Regions from separate parts of the Marinococcus sp. LNHM4E3-1 genome, predicted to be linked through region 1. Evidence: riboswitches for the same ligand, from Rfam matches in the RefSeq annotation. Region 1 holds a riboswitch; the other holds the start of a gene.
What was found. Region 1 has a riboswitch for glycine ahead of ACTRXI_RS01575 (serine dehydratase beta chain). Riboswitches for the same ligand answer to the same signal wherever they lie in the genome.
Positions count from the first base shown of each region.

Region 2: another riboswitch for glycine. It lies ahead of gcvT (glycine cleavage system aminomethyltransferase GcvT); the one in region 1 lies ahead of ACTRXI_RS01575 (serine dehydratase beta chain).

Region 1 covers NZ_JBQLID010000001.1:324,506-328,719, reverse strand. Annotated here, with positions in the region: gene ACTRXI_RS01595 (hypothetical protein) at 1-315, opposite strand, end outside; gene ACTRXI_RS01590 (RDD family protein) at 363-782, opposite strand; gene ACTRXI_RS01585 (GNAT family N-acetyltransferase) at 896-1,195, opposite strand; gene ACTRXI_RS01580 (hypothetical protein) at 1,182-1,409, opposite strand; glycine riboswitch at 1,565-1,669, shown strand; glycine riboswitch at 1,673-1,750, shown strand; gene ACTRXI_RS01575 (serine dehydratase beta chain) at 1,829-2,326, shown strand; gene sdaAA (L-serine ammonia-lyase, iron-sulfur-dependent, subunit alpha) at 2,323-3,207, shown strand; gene ACTRXI_RS01565 (hypothetical protein) at 3,244-3,384, shown strand; gene ACTRXI_RS01560 (universal stress protein) at 3,825-4,214, opposite strand, start outside.
Region 2 covers NZ_JBQLID010000005.1:181,371-185,584, reverse strand. Annotated here, with positions in the region: gene gcvPA (aminomethyl-transferring glycine dehydrogenase subunit GcvPA) at 1-1,074, opposite strand, end outside; gene gcvT (glycine cleavage system aminomethyltransferase GcvT) at 1,092-2,198, opposite strand; glycine riboswitch at 2,280-2,367, opposite strand; glycine riboswitch at 2,371-2,459, opposite strand; gene ACTRXI_RS07570 (MBL fold metallo-hydrolase) at 2,653-3,294, shown strand; gene ACTRXI_RS07565 (CapA family protein) at 3,395-4,214, opposite strand, start outside.

The sequences.
Region 1 (4,214 bases):
CACAAGCCGTGTACTGTAGTCCTCTTCATACCGGTGCCGGTTGCCCGCGTCCTGAAAATAAGGAAGAAGCTCGTCCTCTTCTTCCTCGCTGTACCAAATCTCCACTTCTTCGGGCTCCCCCTCTTCATTCTCGTTAATCTGCGCCCTCGAAACCGGTGCATCGTTCAACAACGGAAGCGGCACTTCTTCTCCCCATTCCGTTTCTATATTTCCAGGGACATCTTCCTCTTCCTCCGTATAGTAAGAAGGCACGGAACAGGCGCTTAAAAGAATGAATATGCCGGCTGCCCCGGCAGAAAAGATCTTTTTCATCATGTATTTCCTCCGCTCGCATGATTGGCGTAACCATCCCGATAGTAAAGCTACCGGCTTTTTTTCACCACCCGGGTTCCCGCAAGAAAATCATGCACTGCCCGTTTGTCCTTACGGACAAGCACCATAATTATACTCGTGATCATCAGTATGTATAGAGTAATTCCGTACAAAATATTAGCTACGAGCACGCGCATCAGCATTGCCCCGATGCCAAGCTTCCTTCCGTCCATTTTCACAATCTGAATGCCCATGGCATACTTCCCGACCGTCTGGCCCTGCCATACTATCGGCAGAATCATGGAATATAGAAGCGATCCGGCACCGGAAAATATATCGACATTCACTTCATCGAGGTTGATCCATAGCATGGCCAGCATACTTATGAGAAGGATGGGGAGAGAAAGCAGGAGGCCGTCAATAACAATAGCGAGCAGCCTGCTGCCAAACCCGGCAGGTTCCTGTTGCATACATACACTCCTTTAATCACTCTTATTGTAAGCTCTTCTTTTATATTTTTTCATAATAAGCTAATTTTTGGAAGTGACAATCTCCCCGTTTCCTTAACTTTCCAACGAAGTTCTCAGCTGCCCGGGAACAACGCAGTGTTCAGCCGGCCCATCACCAGCACATTGTAAAACGAACCACGGGCAAAATGGGCTTTACGGAGCGTCCCTTCTGGTTCAAACCCGCGGCTTTTATACAGCTGTACTGCGCGCGTGTTTTCTTCCACCACATCGAGCTCCAGCCGGAATAAGCCTAAATAATTATCGGCGATATCCAGCAGATGATCAAGCAGACGGCTGCCGATCCCCCGGTTCTGAAACTCATCGTGCACCGCCATGGCAGTCATGCCGTAGTAATGCAGCTTACCGCTCAGCACCTCCAGAGAGCCGATACCGACGACGCGGCCGCCGTACTCGGCGAACGATCACATGATCGTTCGCCGTCAGCCCTTCGATAAATGACTGGTTGGAGGCTCTTCGCTCCGAAGGGAGTCCCAGCGTATAATGCATGACAGAGGGCTGGCGCCGGAGAATATTAATTTCTTTTTCATCTTCTGCTGTGACGGGGCGCAGAATAATTTGTTCGCTCATAGTCGCATCCCTTCATTTCTTTCGGTAAATTGGTTTATTATTCCAGGCTAACAGGCTGCATCCAGTATATCGCTCTCATGCCAGCTGTCAAAAAATAGGTTTACTTTTCCAGACCGGATGTTTACACTAAAAGTAACAAAATATTGGTTTTGCAGATGAATGTATTGGGAGAGCCTGTAGAATATTACAGCACCGAAGGAGCAATTCTTCCCACCAGCCGGTAAGAAAAAACTCTCAGGTACCAGGACCAGTACAGGATGCACCTCTGGAGAAGGTACGCGTACCTGCCGAAGAAGAAAATTCTTGCCAAAGAATGAAATCTTTCAGGCACACAGACAGAGAAACGGCGATTCAGGCCGTTTCTCTGTCTTTTTTTGTATTAATGTAATCGTTTTCAATTCAAATTTGGAGGAATCGTTATGGAGTTTGACAGCTGTTTTGATATTATCGGCCCGATTATGGTCGGTCCTTCGAGCTCTCACACAGCGGGGGTCGTATCGATCGGGAAATTTGTGCACGACTGGCTGGGAGAGGTCACAGATGTGACAATCACGTTCTACGGCTCTCTCGCCTCCACCTATCAGGGACACGGCTCGGACAAAGCCATAATCGGCGGCCTGCTCGGATTATCCGCCCACGACACCAACGTCCGGAGTGCGTATGCGCTGGCCAAAGACGCAGGCCTTCGTTACGACTTCCAGTTCTGTCCGGGCACTCCAGGCGGATGCCACCCGAACACTGTACATCTTCAGGCATCGTCCGGCATAGAAACCGTCCGCGTATCCGGCGCCTCCATCGGCGGCGGAGTGGCCTGCATTTATGGAATTAACGGTCATGACACCAGCATTAATTTGGGAACGGGTCCGGATATTTTAACGATTGCAGCCCGAACGAAAAAGGAGGCTTCATTTATATGAACGATACCATTGAAAGTATTGTACAGGAATGCATGGCTCAGGACATTTCCATTGGCGAATGGATGCTGCGCCGTGAGGTTCGCCGCTCCGATTTTTCCCGGGAGCAGATTTTCGGACGCATGCAGGAGCGGCTGCGGGTAATGAAGCAGGCGGTCCGGGACGGAGTGAGTAACATTACGGAAACAGAGAGCAGGCTCTCGGGCGGTGATGCTTACCGGATGCATCAGTATAATCAAAACACCGACCCGTTATCCGGACCGGTCATCAGCACGGCGATGGAAGCAGCGATGGCCACGTCGGAAAGCAACGCAAAAATGGGCCTTATCGTCGCAACTCCCACGGCCGGGTCCGCAGGTATACTACCGGGCATTCTGGTCTCTCTCCAGGATAACCGCAGCATCGATGATGACACTCTGACGATGGGGCTGTTCACAGCAAGTGCCATCGGTTACGTATTTGCGAATCACGCCTTTATTTCCGGCGCGGCAGGCGGCTGTCAGGCGGAAATTGGCTCAGCGACGGCCATGGCTGCGGGCACGATTACGGAGCTGCAGCATGGCTCCCCAGAGCAGGCAGCCCACGCCACCGCAATAGCAATGAAGTCCCTTCTCGGACTCGTATGTGATCCGGCTGCCGGGCTCGTCGAAGTGCCGTGCGTGAAAAGAAACGTCATCGGCACCTCCATCGCTTTTTCAGCGGCCGATATGGCTTTAGCAGGCATAACCAGCCGCATCCCCTGCGATGAAGTTATTCAGACGATGCATACGATCGGCCGCGACATGCCGGGCAGCCTGAAAGAGACTGCTGAAGGAGGGCTTGCCCAGACCCCGACGGGAAAAGAAGCCACCCGGAGGCTGTTTCAGCGGCCCTGCAGCTTATGACTCCCGAGCTCTAAATTCCACATAAGAGGTGAAGCTATGAACGAACGCCGTTTTTTTCAAATCTGGTTCGGCACTCTCACTCTCGTCAGCTTATTGTTTACGTACTGGGCTATAGCGGTTTCCGCCCTTCTTTTAGGCATTTTCTGCTTTATTTCTCCAAGGCCCGATGAAAAGTAAACCCCTTAAACAACTCAAAAACGGCTTGAATATGGCTCCCGCCAGGATCAAGCCGTTTTCTTTACTGTTCATATTCTATTTAAATTCCATGCATTCTGCTTTCTGTTTCACCCCTGACGTGCTATTCTTACTATAAGTCCCTATAAAGGAGGTCATTGCCATCGACCATTTTGCATATGTACTTCAACGTCCCAAAAACCAGGTATACATAGGAACAGCCGCCGATATCCGCTCACGCTTCGGCAGCTCGGAACCCGTTTATTTTTGTTCCGAGGATGAACTGCTCGCCAGCTTAAACGCCTTTCGCGATGAAGAGCTTATCATCACTACCGTTAGTGACCTTCCAGTGATTAAACAAAAATGGGACGATAAAAACCACTACACACTTTAATGGCGCATATAGATCCCCGGCGGGATTACTCCACCGGGGATCTTTTGATTTACTGAAGCGGTGCAGTGTGCGCCCGTTGGATCGAAGCGATCGCCGGGTCAACGACATGAACGTCGCAGGGAGCGTGCTTCACCACCGTTTTTGTGGTGGTGTTTCCCTGTATCGCCTGGCCGAGGGCATTGCCGCCGGACTGCCCGAGAATGATAAGATCCGGGTCAACCCTTTCACAGAGCTGGTTCACGAGACGTTTTTTCGGCACTCCATTGTCCAGGACGGTTTTTACCCGCGGTACGCCTTTTTCTTCGGCGTTTTTCCGGTACGCTTCAAGCCGGTATTCTGCTTCTGCGTGCAGCCGCCTGATGCCGATCGGGTCCATCCATCCGAGCGAGGAATATTCATTATAATGAAACACATAGGCGAGCGTCAGGTCGGCATCGTG
Region 2 (4,214 bases), on a different contig from region 1:
TTCTGCCGTTTCCTTCAGCCCTTTTTTACCGAGAGCCGTCATTGCGACAGAAGCAGCCAGCGCGTTCAGAGCCTGGTTTGAACAAATGTTGGATGTCGCTTTATCCCGGCGGATATGCTGCTCTCTTGCCTGCAGCGTCAGTACATAACCCCGGCTTCCGTCTTCATCCTCCGTCTGTCCGACAAGACGCCCGGGGACCTTCCGAATATGCTTTTTAGTGGTGGCAAAAAATCCGCAGTGCGGTCCGCCAAACTGCATTGGAATACCAAGAGGCTGAGCGTCTCCTGCCACAATATCCGCTCCGAAGCTTCCCGGCGGCGTCAGAACGCCGAGCGCAAGGGGATTTGCCGACACTATCATCAGCGAGTTTTCTTTATCGGCTGCCTGCCTTACAGCAGCTAAATCTTCAATAGTACCGTAAAAGTTTGGGTACTGCACAATCACTCCTGCGGTATCAGCATCGATCATGTCTTCAAGCTTAGCCATATCCGTATGCCCGTCCTTTTCGGGAACGATTTTCACTGTAAGTCCGGGCCCGGCAGCGTATGTTTTCAATACATCGAGCGCTTCAGGGTGAACCGTTCCAGAGACGACAACGGTACGGCGCCTCCCTCTGTTTTCACTTGCGGCCATCAGTGCTGCTTCTGCGAGCGCCGTCGGCCCGTCATACATGGACGAATTAGCAATATCCATTCCCGTAAGTTCACTGATCATCGTTTGAAATTCAAAGATTGCCTGCAGCTCGCCCTGCGAAATCTCCGGCTGGTACGGAGTATATGCCGTGTAAAATTCCGAGCGCCGGAGCACATGATCGACGACTGTCGGTATATAATGCTCGTACACCCCTGCCCCGAGATAGGAGACGCAGTCCTGCACGCTGGTATTTCTGTTACTGAGGCGCTTCATTTCCTTTAGAAGATCCGTTTCGCCAAGAGCCTTCGGCAGATTCATTTCTCCGGAAAAGCGAATATTTTCCGGTACGTCCTCAAACAATTCACCGATCGAATCCACACCGATCGTTTTAAGCATTTCTTCTTTATCCTCGCCGGTTACCGGCAGATAGCGATAATCCATTCTGGTGCCTCCTCTGTTTATTTTTCCCGTTTATAAAAGGGCACAGCTGCCACTTTTGCGCGTTTGGCTTTGCCCCGCACATCCACTTCGACAGCCTGACCGAGATTCGTCCATCCAATATTCAGAAGTGCAAGTCCCACATTTGCTTTCAGCGTCGGCGACTGAGTGCCCGTAGTTACCCAGCCGATTTCCTCTCCGTCATCATTGTGTACCATGTAACCCGGGCGCGGAATTGCTTTATCAACCATTTCGATCCCGACAAGTTTACGTTTTAATCCCGCTTCTTTTTGTTTTTTTAAAGCTTCTTTACCAATGAAATTATCTTCCTGCTTCAGCTTTACGCAAAAGCCTATGCCTGCTTCAAGCGGCGTAATATTTGCGCTCAGCTCCTGGCCGTAGAGCGGCAGCTTCGCTTCAAACCTCAGGGTGTCTCTCGCGCCGAGACCGCATGGAATGAGTCCTTCGGATTCTCCTGCTTCCATGATCGTCTCCCAGCTTCGGATGGCCTCTTCAGCCCGGCAGTATAATTCAAAGCCGTCTTCTCCGGTATAGCCGGTTCTTGAGATGATAATATTTTCTGCTTCTCCGACTGAAGCACCGGCAGCAAACCGAAATGGCAGAATCTCTGCAAGAGAAGCATCGGTTACTTTCTGCAGCACCGTTTCTGCCACCGGGCCCTGTACAGCGATTAGTGCTGTTTCTTCCGAAATATCGGTAATACTTACGTTTTTCGTTACGTGGCGGCGAAGCCATTCCAGATCTTTTTCAATGTTAGCTGCGTTCAAAACGAGCATGTATTTTTCTTTTTCGAGCTGGTACACGAGCAGATCGTCAACCGTACCTCCATCTTCATAACACATGGCGGTATAAAGTGCTTTTCCGGGTTCTGCATTTTTTATGTTGTTTGTGAGCATATACTGTAGAAATTCAGCAGCACCCTCTCCTTCTACGATCGCCTCACCCATATGGGAAACATCGAACAGACCAGCCTTTGTACGAACCGCCTCGTGCTCGTCTTTGATGCCGGAAAACTGAACAGCCATTTCCCATCCGCCAAAATCGACGGTTTTTGCTCCGTGTTTTTCATATACCGGATACAGGGGTGTTCGTTTTAATTCTGCCAAGAAAATCACCTCATCATTATTTTCTGAAAAATCAAAACAGTAAAAAGCATAAAAAAGACAGAACTCCATAAGATATGGAAGCTCTGTCCTATAACCAGAAAGTTTCTCCTTTCCGTCGTACGGAAAGAGTGTCTTCGTGGGTGGCTTCTAAAAGAAGCGCTCTCCAGAGGAGCGTCCAGTAAGAGTCTGTTTGCCTGAGAGATTCACCTGTTACGGCTTGCTCCTTCGGCGCTGCCTGGCAGTCTCTCCCCTTACCATCATCCGCGCATTATATGTACATCTTTATTTACTCATATTCTATCACTAATTCAGATAAAAACCAATGCTGAAAAAAATTAACCCGAACGTTTCCGATAAATTGTACTGCATCATTCGTTTATCACTTTGGATCAATCATTTCTTCTCACTGTAATATTGTTTATACTAAAATCAGCATAAAAATTGGAGGGAAACTATGAACTGGAAACAGCTTCCACTGGGACCACTGCAGACAAACTGCTATGTTCTGTACGATAATGATAAAAACGCCGTAATTATTGATCCGGCCGGGGATGCCGATAAACTGCTCACCTATCTTCAGGAAAACGAGATGCGTCCTGTAGTCATTCTGTTAACACACGCCCATTTTGACCATATCGGTGCGCTTGATGCCGTGCGGGAAGCCTACAATATCCCTGTTTATCTTCATGAGCATGAAAGGGACTGGCCTGGGGACGCCCAAAAAAACGGCTCCGGACGCATGATGCCGGAGGCTGCGTTTACTGCAAAGCCCGCGGATCACCTTCTGCAGTCTGAAGGAACGCTTCAATTCGGCAGCTTTGAATTCCAATGGCTTCATACACCGGGCCATTCGCCGGGAAGTGTTTCCTATTGGCATAAAGAAACCAACACAGTCTTCTCCGGCGATGTATTGTTTTCAGGTGGTGTTGGACGTACTGACCTTTACGGAGGCGACATGGATACGCTGCTAGCCTCTATTCACGAGCAGTTGCTTGAACTCCCGGAAAATACAATAGTAGCCTGCGGCCACGGCCCCTTCACCGATATCGAAGCCGAAATGGATTCCAACCCGTTCATTAATGGGTTTGGCGCATAAAAATAAAGACCTCTGATTTAAAATTAGAGGTCTTTTAATATCTTAATACAGTAAATGAAATTATTTATGCATTCCCGCCCAGTTTCAGACGGTTAGTACTTTAATCGTTTTCTTCGATCCATTGATACACATGCTCGCGCAGATCCTCTTCGGTTTCACCACCTTCAGCAGGGTGGTCTGCTTCGGCCATCGGCTTCACTGTGTACTGGTCCTCAGGGCCCGGTACAACCTGGGTAAAATCAACGTTAGGCTCTGTAATCTTCACGTCTTCGCCGTCTTTTTCCACATCGAATGTAGCAATACCGCCTGTATCGGTATATTCCTGATCCTGACCGGAATAGAAATTGCCGAGAGAATAATAAACAAGCGTTTCATTTCCTTCTTCACCCTCAACCCATTCCATCGGCTGAAGCACGTGAGGGTGATGACCAATAACTACGTCCACTTCCTGGTCTGCAAGAAATTGGGCCAGCTCTTTTTGTTCTTCATTCGGAAGGCGCTCGTATTCATTTCCCCAGTGCATATTGACAACTACGATGTCCGCGTCATCTCTCATCGCTTCGACATCTTCCTGTATTTGTTCTTTATCAATTTTCTGCACGACATATTCATGCCCCTCCGGCACCTCGATGCCGTTCAGCCCATATGTATAGGAAAGCACACCCATGTCTACGTCCTTTACATCTACAATACGCTGCCGCTCTGCATCTTCCTCGTCCTTATAGACTCCCACGTAATCCATACCTGTCTGCTCATAATGATTAATCGCATTGTTTACAGCCTCCATTCCACGGTCAAGCGTATGGTTATTGGCTCCGGAGAGCATGTCCACTCCGGCATCCTGAAGGTCGTCTACAATTGCATACGGACTGTTAAAGGAAGGATAAGCCGATAAACCAAGCTCCTCGCCGCCGGGTATT